3 regions of the Paraburkholderia bonniea genome follow, and region 2 is predicted to be linked to each of the others. Evidence: predicted binding sites of a transcription regulator. Region 2 holds the regulator's gene; each other region holds the start of a gene.
What was found. The regulator LexA, encoded in region 2, represses DNA repair genes until DNA is damaged. The targets are predictions, from matches to a motif close to ACTGTATNNNNATACAGT.
Positions count from the first base shown of each region.

Region 1: a site for LexA is predicted at 3,795-3,812, ahead of dinB (DNA polymerase IV). Genes of this name have one in related genera too.
Region 3: a site for LexA is predicted at 4,088-4,105, ahead of recA (recombinase RecA). Genes of this name have one in related genera too.

Region 1 is NZ_QPEQ01000001.1:1,294,553-1,302,617, reverse strand. It holds gene GH656_RS05690 (M3 family metallopeptidase) at 371-2,467, shown strand; gene dinB (DNA polymerase IV) at 2,637-3,767, opposite strand; gene GH656_RS05680 (hypothetical protein) at 4,797-5,429, shown strand; gene GH656_RS05675 (hypothetical protein) at 5,673-6,260, shown strand; gene GH656_RS05670 (hypothetical protein) at 6,362-6,559, shown strand; tRNA gene GH656_RS05665 (tRNA-Met) at 6,997-7,073, opposite strand; gene GH656_RS05660 (hypothetical protein) at 7,141-7,428, opposite strand; gene GH656_RS05655 (hypothetical protein) at 7,504-8,022, opposite strand.
Region 2 is NZ_QPEQ01000001.1:1,630,809-1,638,873, reverse strand. It holds gene GH656_RS07165 (sulfate/molybdate ABC transporter ATP-binding protein) at 1-745, opposite strand, end outside; gene cysW (sulfate ABC transporter permease subunit CysW) at 758-1,756, opposite strand; gene cysT (sulfate ABC transporter permease subunit CysT) at 1,753-2,664, opposite strand; gene GH656_RS07150 (sulfate ABC transporter substrate-binding protein) at 2,800-3,858, opposite strand; gene lexA (transcriptional repressor LexA) at 4,203-4,859, shown strand; gene GH656_RS18280 (hypothetical protein) at 5,027-5,401, shown strand; gene GH656_RS07135 (universal stress protein) at 5,614-6,102, opposite strand; gene nodI (nodulation factor ABC transporter ATP-binding protein NodI) at 6,364-7,284, shown strand; gene GH656_RS07125 (ABC transporter permease) at 7,420-8,065, shown strand, end outside.
Region 3 is NZ_QPEQ01000001.1:2,704,416-2,712,480, forward strand. It holds gene sucD (succinate--CoA ligase subunit alpha) at 1-30, opposite strand, end outside; gene sucC (ADP-forming succinate--CoA ligase subunit beta) at 147-1,316, opposite strand; gene recX (recombination regulator RecX) at 2,009-2,881, opposite strand; gene recA (recombinase RecA) at 2,889-3,962, opposite strand; gene GH656_RS11905 (response regulator transcription factor) at 4,256-5,017, shown strand; gene GH656_RS11910 (sensor histidine kinase) at 5,032-6,573, shown strand; gene GH656_RS11915 (MFS transporter) at 6,811-8,065, shown strand, end outside.

The DNA of each region.
Region 1 (8,065 bases), 340 kb from region 2:
CCAGCGCTCCCAGCTTCACTTGCCTCTGCTGAAACTTCACCCCCAGCGCCTGCCGCGCCCAAGCTCCCCGGGCGGCAGGCAGCAGGCAGTAAGTAGCCAGAATCAACCTGCGTGGCCCGAACAGGACGGGTCCGTACTTCACCTCCGGCACTTATGCCCCCTCTGAGGCCCCTTCCGGCAGCCAGCAACGCAGCCACCTGCCCTGTCTCACGCCTACACGACCACCTCACCCCACCTCACGCCGCGTCTTTCAAACTTCTGCTAGTTTGCCGGTTGGAATCGGCCTTTACGGCCCCATCATCGGATAACCCGGCCTCACCGCGCGAGCGCGCATGAGCGCCCCTTCACCCGCGACTCACAGGAAGCTCCCATGTCTATCTCCCAACCGGCATCTGGCAATCCGCTGAATCCGCTGCTCGATTTCTCCGATCTGCCCCGTTTTGGCGAAATTCGCCCGGAACACGTCACGCCCGCACTCGATGTCCTGCTGGCCGCCGCGCAAACTGCAGTCGAACGCGCCAGCGCACCCGCCACCCCCGCTTCATGGGCCGATGTGGTGGAACCCGTCGAACGCGCCACAGAACCGCTCGCCCGCGCCTGGGGCATCGTCGGTCATCTGAATGCCGTCGCTGACACCCCCGAATTGCGCGCCACCTACGGCGAGAACCTGCCCCGCGTCACCGAGTTCTGGTCGAGCGTCGGGCAAAACCTCGCGCTGTACGAGAAATACAAGGCGCTAAAAGCCAGCATCGAGTTCGAAACGCTGTCGCACGAGCGCAAAAAAATCCTCGATAACGCAGTGCGCGACTTCCGCCTCTCTGGTGCCGAGCTGCCCGAGGAGCAAAAGCCACGTTTCGCTGAACTGCAAGAGCGCCAGGCCACGCTGGCAAAAAGCTACTCCGACCACGTGCTCGATGCGACCAACGCCTACGCGTATTTCGTCCAGCACGAGCCAGAACTGGCAGGCCTGCCCGAAGACGCGATCGCAGCCGCGCGCGAAGCAGCTGAGCGCGATGGCAAAACCGGCTGGAAATTCACGCTGCACTTCCCGTCCTATTTCCCCGTCATGCAGTACGCCGAACATCGGCCGATGCGCGAAACGCTTTATCGCGCTTACGTCACGCGCGCTTCAGAGCAAGGCGTCACCTATGGCGGCGGCCAGCCCGCATGGGACAACACCGGCAACATCGCCGAGCAGCTCGCGCTGCGTGCCGAAGAAGCAAAAATGCTTGGGTATGCGAATTTCGCTGAAGTCTCGCTGGCGTCCAAGATGGCGCAATCACCCGCCGAGGTCATGCGTTTTCTCGATGACCTCGCGGTGCGCGCTCGCCCGCATGCCGAACAGGACTGGCGGGAACTGCGCGAATTTGCCGCCAGCGAGCTGGGATTAAGCGACTTGCAGCCGTGGGACATGACCTTTGCCGCTGAACGGCTGAGGCAGCAACGCTATGCGTTTTCTGAAAATGAGGTGAAGCAGTACTTCCCTGAAGATGCTGTGCTCAAAGGGCTCTTCAAAGTCACCGAGACACTGTTCGATGTGCGCATCCGCCCGGATACCGCGACCGTATGGCACCCGGATGTGCGGTTTTTCCGGGTCGAACGCCAGGACGGCGCGCTGATTGCCCAGTTCTATCTGGACCTGTACGCCCGCGAAGGCAAACGCGGCGGTGCCTGGATGGACGACGCCCGCACTCGCCGCCGTCACGCCCAGGGCGTGCAAACCCCGGTGGCTTACCTGACCTGCAACTTCTCCGCGCCGGTGGGCGGCAAGCCCGCCTGCTTCACGCACGACGAAGTCATCACGCTGTTCCATGAGTTTGGCCATGGGCTGCATCACATGCTGACGCGCGTCGACGAATCAGGCGTTTCTGGCATCAATGGCGTGGAGTGGGATGCGGTCGAACTGCCGTCGCAATTCATGGAGAATTTTTGCTGGGAATGGGATGTCCTCAGCGATATGACGTCACATGTCGAGACCGCGGCACCGCTGCCACGCGCGCTGTTCGACAAGATGCTGGCCGCGAAGAATTTTCAGAGCGGGCTGGGGACGTTGCGGCAAATCGTGTTTTCGATGACCGATATGCGTCTGCACGTCGATTTCGATCCAGCAGGCCCGGCCAGCGCGCTTGAGCTCGCGCGTGAAATCAACCAGCAATATCACGTGATTCCACAGGCGGAATTTTCACGCTGGCTCAATACCTTCAGCCATATCTTTGCCGGTGGTTATGCCGCTGGGTACTACAGCTACAAATGGGCTGAGGTGCTGTCCGCCGATGCTTACGCGGCATTTGAAGAAGCCGCGCAGGCAGGCAACGGCAGCGTGCTCGATAGCGCAACCGGCACGCGTTACCGCCAGGAGATTCTTGAAGTGGGCGGCAGCCGCCCCGCGATGGAATCGTTCAAGGCATTCCGGGGCCGCGAGCCTAATGTCGATGCCCTGCTGCGGCACAACGGCATGAGCGCCTGAAGCTGGCCCACGCCGCTCTGGCTCGCTCAGCGGTACTCGCCAATGGCCGGATGAGCAGAAGTGAAGTGTCTGAAGCGGTGCCCTGCGCTCAAAGCAGGGCACCGTTTTTTTTATGGCTTATCACCGCGCGCCCCATGCACGCGAATCAGCTAGTACCCGCAGCGGCATTTCATACAGCGCCGGAAGCGCGTTCAGCCTGCTCAGCTGGTGGCGCATCAAACAAGCCAAACTGCCCGTCTGGTGCCAGGCCATCCTCCTCCAGCCGCACCCCAACGCCCAATAACCGCACCGGCTGCTGACGCCGCGCGAAACCTTTTTCCAGCAGCGCCAGCAAGGTTGGCAGATGAGTCGCGTCACCTACGCATTCGACCGTCGTTCGCTGAAAATCCGCGAAGCGAATCTTGACGAACAACTTGCGTACCGCAGAGGCCGCCTCAGCACGGGCAATCCGTCCATCCAGCAATGCACTCAGACGGACGAGCTCCGCGGCGCAGGCTTCGAACGTACGTAAATCGGTCACATAGGTGGTTTCGACGCTGACGGATTTGCGCTCCCGGTCAGCCTGCACAGGACGCTCGTCGATACCGCGCGACAGCTCATACAAGCGCGTGCCAAATGTGCCGAACTGATGATGTAGAGCGACCAGTGGCCATTCGCGCAACTGCGCGCAGGTGGTAACGCCCAGTTTTTCGAGCTTTGCCGCCGTGACCTTGCCCACGCCGAAAATCTTGCGCACTGGCAAAGCCGCCACGAACGCATCGATTTCATGCGGCCGCACGACGTGCAGGCCATCGGGCTTGTTCCAGTCGGAGGCAATCTTGGCGACGAACTTGTTCGACGCGACCCCGGCAGAGACCGTCACGCCGACGATGGCACGCACCCGCTCACGGATTTCGGCGGCCATCAGCGTCGCACTGCCCCGGCAGCGATCCGTGTGCGTGACATCAAGATAGGCCTCATCGAGCGACAGCGGCTCAACTTCAGCGGTGTAGTCGTGATAAATCGCCATGATCTGGCGCGACGCGGCGCGGTATTTTTCCATTGCCGGGGGCAGGATCAGCAGCCCCGGGCATTTGCGCAACGCGAGCGCCGATGACATCGCCGAATGCACGCCAAAACGCCGTGCTTCGTAATTACAGGTGGCAATCACACCACGCTGGTCAGGCTGACCACCCACGGCAAGCGGACGGCCCCGCAATGACGGGTCATCACGCATTTCAACGGATGCATAAAAACAGTCGCAATCGCAATGAATGATCTTGCGCGATGGCGACGAAGTAATAGCGGACGAAGGGGGAATACGTTCAGGGGACGGCACGATGTCGGTACTGTACAAAAATACAGTGGTTTGTTCAAGGTGTAGCTGAATCGGGGTATTTCCCTTCTTCGTACCTCGCTCTTTTCCTGCTCTAGCGCAGATTCATAAAATGCTCGATAAGCGCAATCCGATTTGTCTAAAAGCGTTGTATTTCGCTTAAAAAAGCGTGTTAACCCAAATCCTCCAGTTCATTTGGCGCTAAATTGCCGCTCATTAAAAATTAGTAAACCGAATGAGACCAGATGAAACAAGGCAATAAACGACTTTTGTTCAGCCGTCTGAGAGTGGGGCGCGCTGTGGTTAAAGCAGGCACCCAGGCCACTGTTCAGCAAACGCAGCAAGCCGGGACTGGCTGTTACGGCGCTACGGCAAACGTGGCGGGCACTTCAGGTACCGTTCATTTGCCTTTGTGAGATGGTGCGACTGGCACGGCGATCAATAATGTGGTGTATGGCAGAAATGACAGCATCATAGGTCAGGTATTACGGTCGGTTACACAACCGGTAAGGCCGCTGAATCGTGGATTAACTCCTCTCTCCGGCCAACTATAAACAACGCCAATAGGTGGGCTACAAGTGGTGTTTGGTCGGGCAGCTGCGAGCGCAATTGAGCAAATATTGCGGCCAAATCCTGGTCAATTTACTGTTGGTTTTGCGACCGGCATGGCATCGAAGCCAGTCATGGATCGGTTTCCTTTTTATGGTCCGGTTATCAATGAAGGACTTGAACTCTGGAAAAATTCAGCCGCGTCCGATCAACGTCAAGATCACCTGAACAGGAAAAACAACTGATTGAAGATGGAAATTTAAAAAAAATAGCTTCGAATTCCCTTTGTAATATTAGGGATTATTTTAGTTACTGAATCAGTGCACATTGGACTAAATTCGATTGCTGCAAAATTGGCATTTATTGCGGGCATTGTCATTGCTACGACTGGCGACTATGCATCCCAGGCGCACATGCTAAAAATCAAGCCTTTCGATAACAGTTACAAGAAGGCGTGCAAGAGTTATGAAACAAAGAAAAAGGAGAAATAGAATGTTTTTAAAGAAATTACTGGGCGCCGCATTCATTACCGCGATTTGCATGAGCGGTTGCACATTTCTACCGCAGCCAAAACATTATGTGGAAACAGCCTCGCCTACTTATGATCCAGCCATAGCGGCAAGAATCCGAATTCTTGCCGCTAATGGACAGCAACAAGCGACTTTTACTCCTGGAAAGGATTGCTACACGCCGTTTCCCGGAAAAGATAGCGAGAAAATTATCGTAAATGATGGTTATTTCTCGGCGATTAAATACTCGTCCACAAGTCTTACGATAGGAATGCCATTAAGTCCTCGGCCCTGGATGCGGACGGACGGATTGATTTTTAAAGATTTTATTAAAGAATATGTGGTGGCAGCAGATAAGCCGCTGACAGTTTTAATATCGTCAGTGGGTTCAGCTGGGAATACTTATATATATTGCACTCCGCCAAGAATGACTTTTACTCCAAAACCTGGGCGGAATTACGACATTTTTATGGAACATGGCAATAAACAATGCTGGATTTCTGTTCGCGACATTGATGAAAAAGGCGCAGACATGCCTGTTGCGATGAAAAAGGCGGGTAAGTGCAGCCCCAGCGAGATGACAAATTAAAATTTTTCATCGAAACAGCAGACCCCGACGCTGGTGTTGACCGGGCCGCTCACGCCCGCGGTCGTGCCGTGAACGATTGAAGTCTTGCGCCGGGGGATGCCTTTGCGGGCCGTTCCAAGGTTGCGAAAGCCCCGCGGCGGGCTGCAAGGAAGCCGCGCATGTCCTTGATGTTCGCCCCGCTTCGGCGGGGCCTTTTTCTTCCTGCCTCATAATGCTGCGTGTTTCTCACTCGACACCTTCAGCATGGCCATTACCTTCCTCGGGCTCGACAAGGAACATTGGGACTTCATCAATTCGTTCGCGAACTGGATCGCAGCGTTCGGCACGGTCGGCGCGGTGATCGTTTCCCTGTGGCTTGCCCTTCGCCCCGAACGTGTCCGGCTCAAGGTTACGGCGATGATCGTGGTGGTCACGGGAGGGCCCGGAGGACCCGCCCAGTGGCCACGCTACGTGGGTATTACGGCGACCAATACCGGGCAGCGTGGCGCCCGGGTCCTCAGTGTCGGATGGGTCTACCAAGACCGGCCGAAAGGAAAGCCCCAGCACCTGTACCAGAAGACCGACTCGAGGGATGGTATGTCTTCCCCGCTGCCCGTCACGCTCAGCGACGGCGAGCAGGCCAGCTGGTACACGCCTATCTCACCGTGGCTCGACAATCTTCCCCGACTTGAACCGCAGGACTGGCGGCAGATGGTCGACACGTTCCGCCTGCAGGTTTACACCTCACTCGGACAGACGTTCGAAGTGCCGATCGGTGACGACCTGAAGGCACGGATGAGCGAAGTTTTCGAAAAGGCCGAAGCGGACAGCACGCCGCCTTCGTCGGCCTGAGGTGCAGGACGCATTCATTGCGGACGCAAACCTTGAACCTCTGTCGAGAGCCGATGTTCTATGACGCGACCTCATCGAGAAAATTCACACCTGGGGCGTTCATGAAACCGATCACAGCCAAAGAAGTTGCAGAGAAGCTCAACCGTTATGTGCAGTTTCTTGAAGCAGAATCATCCCGGCTGTCTGCAATCAAAGGTCTCGCCGAGATCAATTATGATTTCTTCGTCGGCATTGACGCCGAGATCGTGCGAACGAAAGAGATTGCGCACCGGCTTTCCTTGCGTGACGGTGAAATCTGATCGTTTTACGCAGTGCTGCTCGCGGTCCGTTACCTGAACAGTAAAGGGCGAACGTCGAACTTCCGTTGAATCAACGGGAGTCTCGAAGGAAGGCGCGTCCAACAAGGAATTCCAGTATCGGTCATCGACGGCTCGCTCGGACTCGATGACGCGTATCACGAAGCGAACCATCAGGACAGCCAGGCAGAGCGGCGAAAACTGCCAGCGGGGCCACCAGAACGGCCACGGGACGTCCGCGCAGGCCGGTTGATATGCTCGCAAGGGCAGGCGTCACGAAAGCCGCCAGAGCGCCGGAAAACAAAAAACCCGCTCGGGGCGGGTTTGATGGTGCGACGGAAATCTGCGGATTTTTGGCGGTTTTTGCCTACCGGTTGCCCAAATTCCAAAAAAACGAATCTTCCGGAAAGGGCGTAAATCGCGGAAAGCCTTGCTGGTATTGGTTGCGGGGACAGGATTTGAACCTGTGACCTTCGGGTTATGAGCCCGACGAGCTGCCAGACTGCTCCACCCCGCGTCAGAGAGACCGGATTGTACGGCCCGATGCTCCTGCCGTCAAACAAAGCCGGAAACTATTTTTCATGTCACAGATCCGCGACCGAAGCGCCGTCGATCTTGCCATCAATAATGTCCGCGCCGTACTGGCTCGCGCTGCGCTTGGCCACGCCAAAATCTGCAATCGTCAGCGCCAGAGTCTGGCGGAACACGCGGCTCGCTTTCGAGCCGCTGATCGCGCCAGGACGGCAGATGCGCACTGCGATGTCGTAACCTTCCGCCTGCCGTTTGTGACCATCGAACTTGTCAAATTTGCGGGAGAACACCAACGGGTGCACTTCGAAATCCTTATAAAACGCAGGATATAAATCAGCCATGGTGTTTCTCCCAGAATAATCAGATGAGTGTCGCGCCACTATACGCTGCGCCTGATCGGCTCAGGAGATATATTTTCAGGTTGCAAGCGGAAGTGACCGAGCCTTACGCCGCGGCGCTTGCGCCTGACTTTTATTTAAAGAAATATTCGCATCTTTTTTATTTATATGAGACTCATCACGTTTTTGTTTTTTATCACATTCCGCCATAAAATCTTCAAGCGAATCAGGTTGAATCCTTATCACATCATAATTTTCAGACTTGACTGAATAGAGCTCCCTCCAAACTGCCAAACCCAAAACCAAAATCCCGATAGCAGCCACCCGGTAATTTGCGCGCGCCTCATCGACAAACGTCAGGCAGGCATCAGAGTCACAAGCGCGTTTGTGCTGCTCGCATATCCGCTCGCCAAACAAAAACACCCCGCCGACAAACGCCACAAGCAAAGTGGCACGCCAATCAACTTTAGAAAAAACCTGCTTGACGTTCCTAAGCTCGCCATGCACTTTAAAAAATCCCACCTGGAATGCCTGCTGATCAGCAGGCACTCCAGGTTTTTTGAATACATTTAACTTAAGACAATTGCCATTTCCCATAATTCAGCCATTTTTCAAAAATTCGCGCGTATCGTCTATGTGA
Region 2 (8,065 bases):
GATCAACATGACCTTGCAGCCGGTTCGCCGCCCCGAGGAACTCGTAGACGAACGAAGTGCGGGGATGGTCATACACCGCCTGCGGGCTGCCCACCTGTTCGACGTGGCCATGATTCATCACGACGATGCGGTCAGCCACTTCGAGCGCCTCTTCCTGGTCGTGCGTGACAAACAACGTCGAAATATGCAGATCGTCATGCAAGCGCCGCAACCAGCTACGCAACTCCTTGCGCACCTTCGCATCAAGCGCACCAAAAGGTTCGTCGAGCAGCAGCACTTTGGGCTCTACCGCCAGCGCGCGCGCCAGCGCGATGCGCTGGCGCTGGCCGCCAGAAAGCTCAGAGGGATAGCGCTGCGCGAGCCAGTCTAGTTGCACCAGCTTGAGCAGCTCGTGCACCTTCTCGCGGATCACCGCTTCACTCGGGCGCTCCCGGCGCGGCTTGACGCGCAGCCCGAAAGCCACGTTTTCAAACACGGTCATATGGCGAAACAGCGCGTAGTGCTGAAACACAAAGCCCACTTCGCGCTCGCGCGCGCCCACAGCCGCGACATCCTGGCCTTGCAGCACCACCTGGCCCGCATCGGCGTAATCCAGCCCCGCGATCACGCGCAGCAAGGTGGTCTTGCCACAGCCGGATGGCCCGAGCAGCGCGACCAGTTCGCCCGCAGGGAAATCGAGCGAGACGTTATCAAGCGCGACGAAATCGCCAAAGCGCTTGTGCAAGTTACGAACGGTGATACCCATTGCTCTGACTCCTTACTGAACCGGATGCTGGGACGTGGCCGTGGGTGCCCCCTTGGACGCCCCCAGCGACACCCCAGGCTGGCCCGCATAGGCGGGGACAAGGTGACCGGGTTGACCCGATTGACCCGATTGGCCCGGCTCCCGCCCAGTTGACAGATGACGCTCCGCCAGCAGCTTCAAACCGAGCGTGACGAGCGCCAGCAACGCCAGCACTGAGGCCACCGCGAACGCGGCGGAAAAGTTGTACTCGTTATAGAGAATTTCGACGTGCAGCGGCATCGTGTCGGTCTGCCCGCGAATGCGGCCTGACACCACCGACACCGCGCCAAACTCCCCCATCGCCCGCGCATTGCAGAGAATCACGCCATACAGCAATCCCCATTTGATGTTGGGCAAGGTCACCCGGCGAAAAATCTGCCAGCCGGAAGCGCCCAGCACATGGGCGGCTTCTTCCTCGTCGTTGCCTTGGGCCTGCATCAACGGAATCAGCTCGCGCGCGACAAACGGGAACGTGACGAAAATCGTCGCCAGCACGATGCCTGGCACCGCGAAAATAATCTGCACGTCATGCGCTTGCAGCCACGGGCCAAACCATCCCTGGGCACCAAACATCAGCACATAGATCAGCCCGGAAATCACAGGTGAAACCGAAAACGGCAAGTCGATCAGCGTCGTCAGCAGCGCCTTGCCGCGAAACTCGAATCTGGCGATACACCACGATGCCGCGAGACCAAACACGAGGTTCAGCGGCACGGCGATCGCCGCCACCAGCAGCGTGAGCTTGATGGCAGAGATCGCATCCGGATCAGCCAGAGCCGTGAAATAAAACCCCAAACCCTTGCTCAGCGCCTGATAAAACACGGCCACCAGCGGCACGACGAGAAACAGTCCGAGAAATACCAACGCCACGCCAGTCAGCACCCAGCGCACTAATGCGGGCTCTGTCACGGGATTGGAATGAGGCCCGCGCCCGGCGGCAGGCGCAACTGGTGCAATCATGGCGCGGCTCATGACGCATCTCCTGTCTTGCTCGCTACACCCGCAGCACCCGCAGACACCGCTGGTGCAGCGGTGCTGCGGCCGGTTCTGCCGGTTCTGCGCTGCAAATACCACTGCAACGTATTGATGAGCAGCAGCATCACGAACGACACGCTCAGCATCACCACCGCGAGCGCCGTCGCCCCGGCGTAGTCGTACTGCTCCAGCTTGGTGATGATGAGCAGCGAGGTGATTTCAGATTTCATCGGCACGTTGCCCGCGATGAAAATCACCGAGCCGTACTCCCCTAGCGCCCGGGCAAACGCCAGCGCGAAACCCGTCAGCAGCGCGGGAAAGACCGCGGGCAGCACGATCCGGCGAAACGTCAGCCAGCGTGACGCGCCAAGGCACGCGGCGGCCTCTTCCTGCTCGCGCTCGAATTCTTCCAGCACGGGCTGCACGGTGCGCACGACAAACGGCAAACCGATAAAAGTCAGCGCGACCAGCACGCCTAACGGAGTAAACGCAACTTTCACGCCCAGCGGGACCAGAAACTGTCCAATCCAGCCATTGCTGGCATACACCGCCGCCAGCGAAATCCCCGCGACCGACGTCGGCAGCGCGAACGGTAAATCGACAATCGCATCAACCAGACGGTGCAGCGGGAAGCGATAGCGCACCAGCACCCACGCGACGAGAAAGCCAAACACCGCGTTGATGAGCGCTCCCCCAAGCGCGGCGAAAAAAGTCAGGCGGTACGACGCCAGCACCCGGGGCGACGTCACCGCGCGGACAAACTGCGGCCAATCGAGCGTCGCGGTTTTCAGAAAAGTGGCGGCCAGCGGAATGAGCACGATAAGGCTCAGATAAGCCACCGTGATACCGAGAGTCAGGCCAAAACCCGGCAATGCGCCGGGTCTGCGAAAAGTCAGCGTTGTCATGCGTTGCCCGTGATGAACTGGAAGGCGCCCGTTCCTGATTGAGTACAACCGAAAAACGCGTCCCGAGGGACGCGTCTGGCGGCGGCTTAGTCCCGCTTATTGAGGTTGCTTATTGAGGTTGCTTATTGAGGTTGCTTATTGAGGTTGATAAATCGAATCAAACACGCCACCGTCAGCGAAATGCGTTTTTTGCGCCTGGGTCCAGCCTCCGAACGAATCATCCACCGTGTACAGCTTCAGCTTTGAAAACTTCGCGGTAAGGGCTGTGGGCACCGAGGCCGATCGTGGGCGGTAGAAATTGCGCGCCGCGATCTGCTGGCCTTCATCGCTATAGAGGAAGTTCAGATAAGCCTCTGCGAGCTTGCGTGTGCCGCGCTTGTCGACCACTTTGTCGACCACCGCGACAGGTGGTTCGGCCAGGATGCTGACCGACGGCACAACAATTTCAAACTTGTCCGGGCCGAATTCTTTCAACGAGAGGAAAGCCTCGTTTTCCCATGCGATCAGCACATCGCCAATATCACGCTGCACAAAGCTGGTCGTGGCCCCGCGTGCGCCTGAATCGAGCACGCCTGCGTTTTTGTAGAGCTGGGTCACGAATGCTTTGGCTTTTTGTGCATTGCCACCAGGCTGGTGCTCGGCATAAGCCCATGCCGCGAGATAGTTCCAGCGCGCACCGCCTGAGGTTTTCGGATTCGGTGTGACGATCGACACCCCTGGCTTCACCAGATCGTCCCAGTCACGGATATGTTTGGGATTGCCCTTGCGCACCAGGAACACGATGGTCGAGGTATAGGGCGAGGCGTTGTCTGGCAAACGCTTTTGCCAGTTTTTATCGAGCAGGCCCTTGCTGGCGAGCGCGTCGATGTCATAGGCCAGCGCCAGCGTCACGACGTCGGCCTGAAGGCCATCGAGCACCGAACGCGCCTGCGCCCCCGAGCCACCATGCGATTGCTTGAAAGTAATGGATTCGCCGGTTTTGGCCTTCCAGACCTTGCCAAACGCCTGGTTGAAATCCTGGTACAGCTCGCGGGTCGGGTCGTAAGAAACATTCAGAAAAGTCGTATCAGCCGCGTTCGCTGGCGCGCTGAGCACGACGCTCGCAGTCGTGGCCACGGTTGCCATCACGCCTAGCGTCAGCGCCCCAAAAAGCTGGCGCAGCCTGCCTGCCAAGCCTGTGTTTCGATAGACCATCGTGGTTCTCCGAGTCGTATGTCGTATGCCGTATTGGGGAGCGCCGGGAACCGCACGGTTTCGACGCCAGGCCAGTCTATCCATGCAATCTCATAATTAAAAAGAATGTTTTTTCATTCTTTAATACGCAAAAGTGGTTATGGGGGCGGGAGTGGGTGACGGGTTCTGGCATCCGTGCCAGTCTGGAACCGGCCCGGATGCGGCGCAGATAGTGCTCAGGCCATGCCCAGCGGGCTATTGGACGGTTGGACCTTGCGTTGCCGCACACGAACTTAAAGTAAAGCTTGAATTGCGCCGAATACTGTATAAAAATACAGCCACCTGTCTATCCATACAGTACTTCTATGATCAAACTCACCGCACGTCAGCAGCAGGTCTTTGAACTCGTTCGCCGGGCTATCGAGCGCACAGGTTTCCCTCCCACACGGGCCGAAATCGCAGCTGAACTGGGTTTCAGCTCAGCCAATTCGGCTGAAGAACACCTCCGGGCGCTGGCGCGCAAGGGCGTGATCGAACTGGCCGCTGGTGCCTCGCGCGGCATCCGGCTGCTGCAAGGTCCCAACCCGCACGACACGCCACACCAGTTCACGCTGCCCCATGCCAGCCTGATGCAGCTCTCACTGCCGCTTATCGGCCGGGTCGCGGCGGGCAGCCCGCTTCTTGCACAGGAACACATCTCGCAACACTACGCATGCGACCCAGCGCTCTTTTCCAGCCAGCCTGATTACCTGCTGAAAGTGCGCGGACTGTCGATGCGTGACGCCGGCATTCTGGATGGCGACTTGCTGGCGGTACAAAAAAAGAGTGAGGCCAAAGACGGCCAGATCATCGTCGCGCGGCTCGGCGACGACGTCACAGTCAAACGTCTCAAGCGCCGGCCCAATGGCATCGAGCTGATCGCTGAGAACCCCGATTACGACAATATTTTTGTTCAGGCTGATAGCGCGGAATTTGCGCTCGAAGGCATCGCCGTCGGGCTAATCCGGCCCACAGAATTCTGACCGCCGCTCTGGAGACCCTCATGGAACGTCTTGCCCGCTTGTTGCCTCGTGCGCTGTCTGAGTCGCTGTTTCGTTCACGGCCTTTTTCGCTGGTTTTTTCGCCGCTTCTTTCACAGTCTCGTTCACTGGCTGCCGAACGATTTGACCGGTTCCGTCGCTTTGCTCGCTTGAATCGTCCTGGCCATCGTCCTGGCCTCCGTTCTGGCCGCCGCCCTGGTCTCTTTAGTCATCTGCATGCATTGCGCAAGCTAGTGCCATGTCTGCCACCCAAGCTGACCCATGAAGCCACTGCCCGGCTGCCGCGGCTCGAACCAGCATTACCGGCTGACGCACGGCCGCTGCAATCAACGGCTCCCGCGTTCATGAGGGTGTCGCTCAATACCGGAATCAACCAGGAAGCGGCCAAACGCGCGCCGGTCCGGGTGTATCACAGCGCATCGAGACTCATCATGGTGGGCACATTCGATGCCGTCTGCCGGATGATCGACCATTGCATCGAAGAAGAACGGGTGGCCATGCAACATGCGGCAGCGCTCAAGTAATCAAGTCAATCTGGCGCGATATCACCGCGAAATAAACAACATCCAATGCAAAGCAGTCCGGCAATGCGGGCTGCGGCTGAAACCTGTACTTCCCTGTACTTCCCTGTACTTCCCTGTACTTCGCCTCTCTGATGGTTGATCTGCATCCGATATTCGAGGGCCATTCAGGTGTGGCTGTTTTCACGCCACGCCTGAATCCTCCCAACTAGCACTCAACCCGCGACTTGTTCCTCTACCGGCTCCTGGGTTGCGTCCAGTTCGGCCTTTGACGCACACGCGACCAGAATGCTGCACGACACACGGTCAAGTAACGGTGTATTGCCCGCTCCCATCCACCAGCGCGCCAGCCCTGTTCGGCAACGATGTCCGACCACCACCAGATCGACCTCCAGTTCATTGGCCAGGCGAGCAATTTCATCGACCGGATGACCAAAAGCGAAATGCCCTTGCACCTTCACGCCACGTTCACTCAGCCAGTCAACACCTTCCTGGAGGATCTCCCTCGCGCTTTTTTCAAAGCTGTTGCAGACCACATCGGTCAGCATTCCGGCGCTTTGCGCGATGCTTGAGCGCATATCGACCACTGACAGCAGATGCGCTTGTGCTTTCAAGTCCAGCACCAGATCAGCGCCACAACGCAGCGCCTTGCGACCTTCGCGTGTGCCGTCGTAACACAGCAATATTTTTTTATAACTTGTCATGCTTTCCTCCCATCCACGCCCATCGCGGACCTCGTCGCCATCATGGTGGAGCCCCATGTCATGTGCAAGCCATGAAAACACTGACTGAGTCAGGCCCCTGGACCCGTCGCGGCGGCCTGGTCTGACGCGAACCTGGGCCAAGTTTGAACCCAGCCTAGCCCGGACAGGATCTAGCGCAATTCAGCCAATGCGCCGTCTGGCCGATAGCCTAGAATAGACCGCCGCTCACCAGCCCCATTTGCCGGAAAACCGCACCACGCCATGTCTATGTCTAATGCCTCGATTGATTTCCAGCAGGTCCACAAGCATTTCGGCGAAAAAGCCGTCGTGAACAACCTGTCGTTCCATGTCCGGCCAGGAGAATGTTTTGGCCTGCTGGGCCCTAACGGGGCGGGCAAGACCACGACGCTCAAGATGCTGCTCGGGCTTACCGCGCCGGATGCCGGAACCATTCGTCTGTGCGGCGAGCCCATTCCGGAGCGCGCCCGCTTTGCCCGCATCCGGGTTGGCGTTGTGCCTCAATTTGACAATCTCGATCCTGATTTCACCGTACGGGAAAACCTCGTGGTTTTTGGCCGCTACTTTGACATTGGCACGAGTGCCATGCAGGCACTTGTGCCCACCCTGCTCGAATTTGCCCGGCTTGAAAGCAAGGCCGATGCACGTGTCGGTGAGCTTTCAGGGGGCATGAAGCGGCGGCTCACGCTCGCGCGGGCCCTGGTGAATGACCCCGACGTCCTGATCCTGGACGAGCCCACCACCGGGCTTGATCCACAAGCGCGCCACTTGATCTGGGAGCGGCTACGCTCATTGCTGACACGCGGCAAAACCATCTTGCTAACCACCCATTTCATGGAAGAAGCCGAACGGCTATGCCATCGCCTGTGCGTGATTGAAGAAGGCAAAAAAATTGCTGAAGGCGCACCGAACGAGCTCATCGCATCTGAAATCGGCTGTGATGTGATCGAAATCTATGGCCCTGATCCGGTTACGTTGCGCGCCGAACTCGCACCATTGGCGGAGCGCACCGAAGTCAGCGGCGAAACACTGTTTTGCTACGTGAAGGATGCCCAGCCAATCCAGAGCCGCCTCGCGCAACGAACCGACTTACGCTATCTGCATCGTCCGGCCAATCTGGAAGACGTTTTCCTGCGCCTCACCGGCCGTGAAATGCAGGACTAGTGCAGGACTAACACCTGGGATCAAAGCGCAGAATCAAAACCTGATTCCTGACTCCTGATCCCACCCGCGACACCGCCAGCCAGCCCTTCTGGCGTCAACCCACGGACCACCCGCACGATGAACACCTCTTCCGAAATGGCTCCCAGCAAAAACCCTTCGTTTAATCAGATTCTTGCAGCGCTACCGGTCAGTCCGACCCGATGGATCTCCGTCTGGCGGCGCAATTATCTGGTGTGGCGCAAGCTGGCTATCGCGTCGATGTTCGGCCACCTGGCGGACCCGATGATCTATCTATTCGGGCTAGGGCTGGGGCTCGGGCTAATGGTTGGCCAGGTAGACGGCGTGTCGTATATCGCCTTTCTCGCAGCAGGCACGGTCGCCTCAAGCGTCATGACATCGGCCAGTTTCGAGTCGATGTATTCGGGGTTTTCACGCATGCACGTGCAACGCACCTGGGAGGCGATCATGCATACGCCGCTCACGCTCGGTGACATCGTGCTGGGCGAAGTCGTCTGGGCTGCCAGCAAAGCGGGGCTGTCAGGGGCGGCGATTATGCTGGTGGCTGGCGTGCTCGGCTACGCGAGCTTCCCGTCCATGCTGCTGACGCTGCCAGTCATCATCTTGACCGGGCTGGCATTTGCCAGCGTGGCGATGATCGTGACCGCACTCGCGCGTTCTTACGATTTCTTCATGTTTTATCAAACGCTGGTGCTCACACCGATGCTGCTGCTCTCGGGGGTGTTTTTCCCAGCCGCCCAGTTGCCAGCGGCGTTGCAACAGA
Region 3 (8,065 bases), 1.1 Mb from region 2:
CTTGGTGTCTTTGTTAATCAGAATCGACATGTATTGACCTCTGTTCGTTTGGCGACACACTGTGCGCGGCAACAGTTGTCGTCCGCGCAACCAGTGCGCCGCCATTCGTATTCCGTGATGACCTGACGCCAGGCCTTTACTTGCCCTTATTTGCCCTTGGCCGCTGCTGCAACAACCTTTTGCGCAGCTTCTTCCATGCTGTCGGCAGCGATGATCGGCAAGCCTGATTCAGCCAGCATCTTTTTGCCGAGGTCTTCGTTCGTGCCCTTCATCCGGACCACGAGCGGCACCTTCAGGGACACCGCCTTCGACGCCGCGATCACGCCTTCCGCGATCACGTCGCAACGCATGATGCCGCCGAAGATATTGACGAGAATCGCGGTCAGGTTCGGATTCTTCAACATGATCTTGAACGCTTCGGTTACCTTTTCGGTCGTCGCGCCGCCACCCACATCGAGGAAGTTGGCGGGTTCACCACCAAACAGCTTGATGGTGTCCATCGTCGCCATGGCCAGACCAGCACCATTCACGAGGCAACCGATATTGCCGTCGAGCGAGATGTACGCCAGATCGAATTTGGATGCTTCAACTTCAGCGGGATCCTCTTCATCCAGATCGCGGTAGGCCACGATTTCAGGATGACGGAACAATGCGTTCGAATCGAAATTGAACTTGGCATCCAGTGCGATCACCTTGCCGTCGCCGGTCAGGATCAGCGGGTTGATTTCCGCCAGCGATGCATCGGTTTCCCAGAATGCTTTGTACAAGCCTTGCAAAATCGCACGTGCTTGCGGAATAGACGCATCCGGCACACCGATTTTCCTGGCCAGGCTATCGGCTTCTGCGTCTTGCAGGCCCTTTGCCGGATCGACTGCAATCTTGTGAATCAGCTCAGGCGTCTTTTCAGCAACTTCTTCGACGTCCATGCCACCTTCGCTTGATGCCATCACCACTACTTTTTGTGACACGCGATCAATCACGAGGCCGACATACAGTTCTTTCTTGATGTCTGCGCCTTCTTCGACCAGCAGGCGATTAACCTTCTGGCCTTCTGGCCCAGTCTGGTGCGTGACAAGCTGCATGCCGAGGATCTGGTTCGAAAATTCACGAACCTGTTCGAGCGACTTTGCAACCTTAACGCCGCCACCCTTGCCACGGCCACCCGCATGGATCTGAGCCTTGACCACCCATACTGGGCCGCCAAGCTCTTCTGCGGCCTTGACCGCTTCATCCACCGAGAACACCGGCGTGCCGCGCGGTACCGCGACACCGAATTTCCGCAGGATTTCCTTACCCTGGTACTCGTGAATCTTCATGCGTGAGTCCCTTCAGTCTGAGAGTTGGATTGAACTTCGTTTCCACCCGCTGGCTTGATGCCCAGCAGGCTTGTGCCGTTACCGGCAGGAGGATTTTTTGCGCAAACGGGCCCGCACGTCGCTACACGACCTGAATCCGGCTGCAAGCTGATGAAATATCGACGATTTTTCACACTGGCGAGCAAACGGAGAATAGGACAAAGAATAGGAAAATGCAGCGAAAAAACCATGAAAGCGCGCGAAGCGACGGCAGAACGGAATGCGAGGATTAAAGCAGAAGGAAAAACAAACGGCCTAAGGCCACGCCCCGGCTGAACCCGCATCAAGCGCGAACCGGAAAAAGGCAACGTGGCATACATCTGACCAGCAAGCCGGAGCGCTGCTGGCTGGATCAGGTTGAAAGCCCAGAGTAAACCTGGCCACCTGATCCTGACACTGTTTGTTTCGCTAAGCCTTGCACTGCCCTTCGCAATAAGCACCAAGCCGGCGCAGGCATCCGATAACCCTTTTACCCGCCCACATGCACTCCCTCGAATTACGCAGCAATGGCGTAATGGATGAGATACGGAGGGGAAAAACGGCATGTGGAAGAAGGCCGAAACGAGGCCGAGATGGGAAAACCGGCGGATTTTAGCATACTGGGTATTTGAGACTGGCAACCCAACCGACAACGAACGACAGCTCCAGGCCGCTTATGTTCCATCCCATTCGTCATCTATTCCACGGAGAATTTTCCCAACGATCGCCTGAGAAAACCCACGGCCGATTAGAAAACGTATTTGCCGCCCGCGTTCGGCTGAGGTTTCGGGAAGCTGGCCGTACTTCTTGCGCCAGACCTCCATTGCACGATTCAACTCGGTTTCGCGCAACTGGGCACTGGTACTGTCGATCAAAGACTGATCGACAGCGTGCCGCTTAAGTTCACCGACGATCCGCGCCGAACCCCAGCGCGAAGCACGGCGATGAATCAAGCTTTCAGTAAAACGGGAATTGGAGAGTAAGCCATCGCGTTCAAGCATATCCAGCACGGTGTCAAGGCAAGAGGATTCGTCAACGAACGGTGCCAGCTTGCGAGATAACTCAGTACGGCTATATTCACGACAGGACAAATAACCCAACGCCCGCCCTTTCAGAGAGCGCCCCGGCGCTGGTGGCGACGAGGCAGAGCCGGATTTGCTGGTGTTTGTGTTTTTCCCCGATGCCCCGCGTGACCGCGTGTAAGTAGATTCCGGCGGTGCTGCGGCAACGTTTTGAGCTTCAGGTGTTGCCGTTGGCTGATGAGGTACTGCCGCTGGCGGATAGGGCGCTACCGCGGGCTGATGGCCTTGGGGATTGTTTAATCCATCACCTGACCTGGCGTCCGGGGCCGCATCCGGGGCAACACCCAGCGCATCGTCGGCATGTGCAGTAAATGATTCGAAGGGATCGAAGGGATCCACTGCACGGTGATGCGAGCGCGTCAAACCTGATGACGGCGATTTTGATGAATCGCCGTCACGACGCTTACGGACAGGGCCATCCCCTTCACGTTGGTTACTCGAAGCAAATGGCCCTTTTCGCATCACACAATCATCACTCTTCTTCGCCAGCGATTTCCGCACTGACGATGGTGGCATCCGCCATCGCATTTACCCCGAGGGACTCGCGGATGCGGTTTTCGATCTCGCGGGCGATGTCAGGATTTTCACGCAGGAACTCACGCGCATTGTCTTTGCCCTGACCAATCCGCTCACCACTGTAGCTATACCAGGCACCAGCCTTGTCAACAATCTTGGCCTGCACACCCAAGTCGATCACTTCGCCCTGACGAGAAATACCCTCACCGTACAAGATGTCGAAAATCGCTTCGCGGAACGGCGGTGCCACTTTATTTTTAACCACCTTTACGCGGGTTTCATTGCCGATCACCTCGTCATTTTTCTTGATCGAGCCGATACGGCGAATATCCAGGCGCACCGATGCATAGAACTTCAGTGCATTGCCACCCGTCGTGGTTTCTGGATTGCCAAACATCACGCCAATCTTCATCCGGATCTGGTTAATGAAGATCACGAGGCAGTTTGTCCGCTTGATCGTGCCCGTGAGCTTGCGCAGTGCCTGCGACATCAGGCGCGCCTGGAGGCCCGGCAGTGAATCACCCATCTCGCCTTCGATTTCAGCTTTAGGCACGAGCGCCGCAACCGAGTCGATCACAATCATGTCAATAGAACCCGAGCGTACGAGCGCATCCGCAATTTCAAGCGCCTGTTCACCCGTATCCGGCTGGGAAACCAGCAAATCGTTGACATTCACACCGAGCTTGCTTGCGTACTGGATATCAAGCGCGTGTTCCGCATCTATAAATGCCGCCGTGCCGCCCAGCTTTTGCATTTCTGCCACCACCTGCAGCGTCAGCGTGGTTTTACCCGAAGATTCCGGTCCGTAGATTTCAACCACACGGCCACGCGGCAAGCCACCGACGCCAAGCGCAATATCCAGACCGAGCGACCCAGTAGAAACCACCTGAATGTCTTCGATCGCCTCCCCTGCGCCAAGCCGCATCACCGACCCTTTGCCGAACTGTTTCTCGATCTGCGCGAGCGCGGCGGCCAGCGCCTTGCTCTTTTCAGCCGTAAGTCCAGCCGAGCCCTTCTTGTTTTCTTCCATGAATCGTCCTTTGCTATGATGAACGGCGTCTGAGGTAGCTGTGCACTGACTAATGACCAGGTAGGTCAGTTAATAACTAATTGACTAACAAGACACTGCAGACAAGCAGCACGCTGAATTCAGACACTGTATAAAAAAACAGTAGTTTTGGCAAGCCAGATTTATTCCCCTGCGCGCTTTACCTGCACGTAACCCACGCAAGCAACCTGGCCAGCCAATACCACCCACAAAATTTCCGGAGACTGCCGCACGCCACGCACAAGCTGGCGTCGGCCAAGCCAGGCGGGCATACCATGCGAATCCTCATTGCCGAAGACGACAGCATACTCGCGGATGGTCTGGTTCGATCACTCCGCCAATCAGGCTATGCCGTTGATCTAGTGAAGACCGGTATCGAAGCCGATAACGCCCTTTCCATCCAGGTGTTTGACCTGCTAATTCTTGATCTCGGCCTGCCTCGCCTGTCCGGGCTTGACGTGCTGCGACGCCTGCGCGCCCGCAATTCAACCTTGCCAGTGCTGATTCTGAGCGCCGCCGACAGCATCGACGAACGAGTCAAAGGGCTGGATCTCGGAGCCGACGATTACATGGCCAAGCCGTTCGCCCTGGGTGAGCTCGAAGCCCGGGTACGAGCGCTGACCCGGCGTGGTGCCGGAGGAGGGCCAACCGTAGTGCGCCACGGCGTTTTGTCGTTCGACCAGATCGGCCGGGTGGCCTGCATTAACGACCAGGTTATCGACCTTTCCGCGCGCGAGCTCGGCTTGCTCGAAGTGCTGCTGCAACGCATCGGCCGCCTCGTCTCAAAAGAACAACTGGTCGATCACCTGTGCGAATGGGGCGAAGAGGTCAGCAATAACGCCATCGAAGTCTACGTACACCGCCTGCGCCGCAAAATCGAGCCCAGCGGCATCCGCATCATCACCGTGCGGGGTTTAGGCTACTGCCTTGAAAAAGCCGTCCCAGCCTCCTCCTCTAGCGCCACGGTCATCGATCTCCCCACGGCGGCAAACACTGACAACACCGCCGCAATGCCCGCCAGTCATTACTACAAATAGGCGTCGACGCCCCTATGTCCACTCGCGCAGAGCGCTCCGTCGTGCCCGCCACGGACCATGATGGAACACGCGACGCCCATTACGCCAATCCCTTTGCCCCGCCAGACGAAAGCTCCACGCTGGCGCGGCCACGTTCGCTGTTCGGTGAAATCCTCGACTGGATGCTCGCGCCGCTGTTGCTGCTGTGGCCCATGAGCATTGCGGTCACTTATCTGGTCGCCAAGTCGATTGCCAATGGGCCCTTTGACCGCGCGCTCGAAACCGATGCCTATGTCCTGGCACGGCAAATGCACTCGGCAAATGGCGTAGCCGAACTCTCGCTGCCCAGCGCGACACGCGATTTTCTGCGCCTCGACAATCTCGACCACGTGTTTTTCCAGGTGCTAGGCATGCGTGGCGAGTTAGTCGACGGCGACCGCGACATACCTTTGCCGCATGACGAAGACCGGCCACCGCCCGGCCTGGTGCTGTTTCGAGATGACATGCTGCACGGCACTGAAATTCGCGTGGCATACACCACGGTCGCCCTCCCCCACGCACCGCACAACGCTCAGCCCGTGCTGGTGCAGGTTGCAGAAACGCTCGACAAGCGCCGCCAGTTGGCCAACGACATCATCAAAGGCGTGATCCTGCCGCAGTTCGTGATTCTGCCGCTGGCCATCGTGCTGGTCTGGTTCGGCCTGTCGCGCGGGCTCGCGCCACTACACGCACTGCAAGCGCATATCCGCGAGCGCCGCCCAGATGATCTCTCGCCACTCGAAACGCTTCACACACCCGCCGAAATCGAACCACTCGTAACCTCGTTTAACGAGCTTCTGCTTCGCCTCGAACAAAACGTCGCGCTGCAAAAACGCTTTATTGCCGACGCCGCACACCAGATGAAAACCCCGCTCGCCGGACTGCGCACACAAGCCGAACTAGCGTTGCGGCAAGAGGCCTCGCTTGAGGTCCATCGTTCACTGGAGCAAATCGCCACCAGCTCAGAACAAGCCGCCCGGCTGGTCACACAATTGCTGGCCCTGGCCCGCGCGGAAAACCGCATGGCAGGAACTCGCCTCACCCGCGTGGAAATGACCGAACTAGCTCGCCAGGCCGTGCGCGACTGGGTTCCTGCGGCACTCGCCAAGCAGATGGATCTCGGCTACGAAGGACCGGACACGCCACTCGATGTGAACGGCAACCCCCTGATGCTGCGCGAAATGCTCTCCAACCTGCTCGACAACGCGATCCGCTATACCCCAACTGGCGGCCAGATTACCGTGCGAGTAAGGCCTGCACCGGAACCCTCAGAGCACGAGGTTCATCTTGAAATAGAAGATACGGGGCTAGGCATTCCCGCTGACGAACGCGACCACGTGCTTGAGCGCTTCTACCGGATTCTCGGACATGAAGGCGACGGCAGCGGCCTTGGGCTGGCGATCGTGCGTGAAATTGTGGCCATGCACCACGGCACCCTCACCATTGAAGACCATGTTTATCAAAGCGCCCCCGCACCAGTCGGAACACGGGTGCGCATCAGCCTGCCTGTGCTCAAACCAGCCCGGGACTTACCCTAACCCAGACAACACCACGCCCCCCCCGCCTCAGCCATCACGCAGAAATAGAAGACTTTGCCCTCAACCTGGCAACAGTTAGGCGACTTTTGGCATCCGTTAGAAAAAATACAGATCACCTGAGCGCAACTCAATTTTGAGATTGGACGTCAGTAGGCCGTAAGTTTTTCCTCCAATAATCGGCTCACGGGAACGTCTGACCAGACGCATCGCGGATCTATATCAATAATGGAGACAACTATGGCTACCGTTGGCGAGCAAATTTCACATGCGCCGATGACGAAAGAAGAGAAGAAAGTGATCTTCGCGTCGTCGCTTGGCACTGTATTCGAGTGGTATGACTTTTATCTGGCGGGCTCTCTGGCTGCGTTTATCAGCAAGAGCTTCTTTTCCGGAGTCAATCCGACGGCGGGCTTTATTTTCACGCTGCTGGGTTTTGCGGCAGGCTTTGCGGTCCGGCCGTTTGGCGCGATTGTGTTTGGCCGGGTTGGCGACATGGTAGGCCGCAAATACACGTTCCTTGTGACGATTGTGATTATGGGCGTCTCGACCTTCATCGTCGGCTTTTTGCCGGGATATGCAGCGATTGGGATTGCATCACCGATCATTTTCATTCTGATGAGATTGCTGCAAGGGCTAGCGCTAGGGGGTGAATATGGCGGTGCCGCGACCTACGTCGCCGAGCATGCACCCGCGAACCGCCGAGGCTTTTACACCGCGTGGATCCAGACGACAGCCACGCTTGGCCTCTTCCTGTCACTGCTGGTGATTCTCGGCATACGCACCACCATCGGCGAAGACGCGTTTAGCGCCTGGGGCTGGCGTATTCCGTTTCTGGCTTCGATCCTTTTGCTTGGTGTGTCGGTATGGATTCGGCTGCAACTTCATGAATCCCCCGCCTTTACACGCATTAAGGCTGAAGGCAAGACCTCGAAAGCACCATTGACCGAAGCTTTCGGGCAATGGAAAAACCTGAAAATCGTGATTCTGGCATTGGTCGGCCTGACCGCCGGACAAGCAGTGGTGTGGTACACCGGACAGTTTTACGCGCTCTTCTTCCTGACCCAGACGCTCAAAGTAGACGGCACAAGCGCCAACATTCTGATTGCGCTGGCGCTGTTGATTGGCACCCCGTTCTTTCTATTTTTCGGCTCACTGTCGGACCGGATTGGACGCAAGCCGATCATCATGGCGGGCTGCCTGATTGCCGCACTGACGTACTTTCCGCTATTCAAGGCACTGACGCATTACGCCAACCCCGCGCTAGAAACCGCAACCCAGCAAGCACCCATCACCGTGATTGCTGATCCGGACGAATGCTCATTCCAGTTCAACCCCGTTGGCACCGCGAAATTCACGAGTTCATGCGATATCGCCAAAAGCGCGTTATCGAAGGCCGGCTTGAACTATGAGAACGTCGTTGCCCCAGCGGGCACGCTCGCGCAAATCAAGGTGGGGGATACAACCGTCAACACCTTTGACGGCAAGGCAAGCG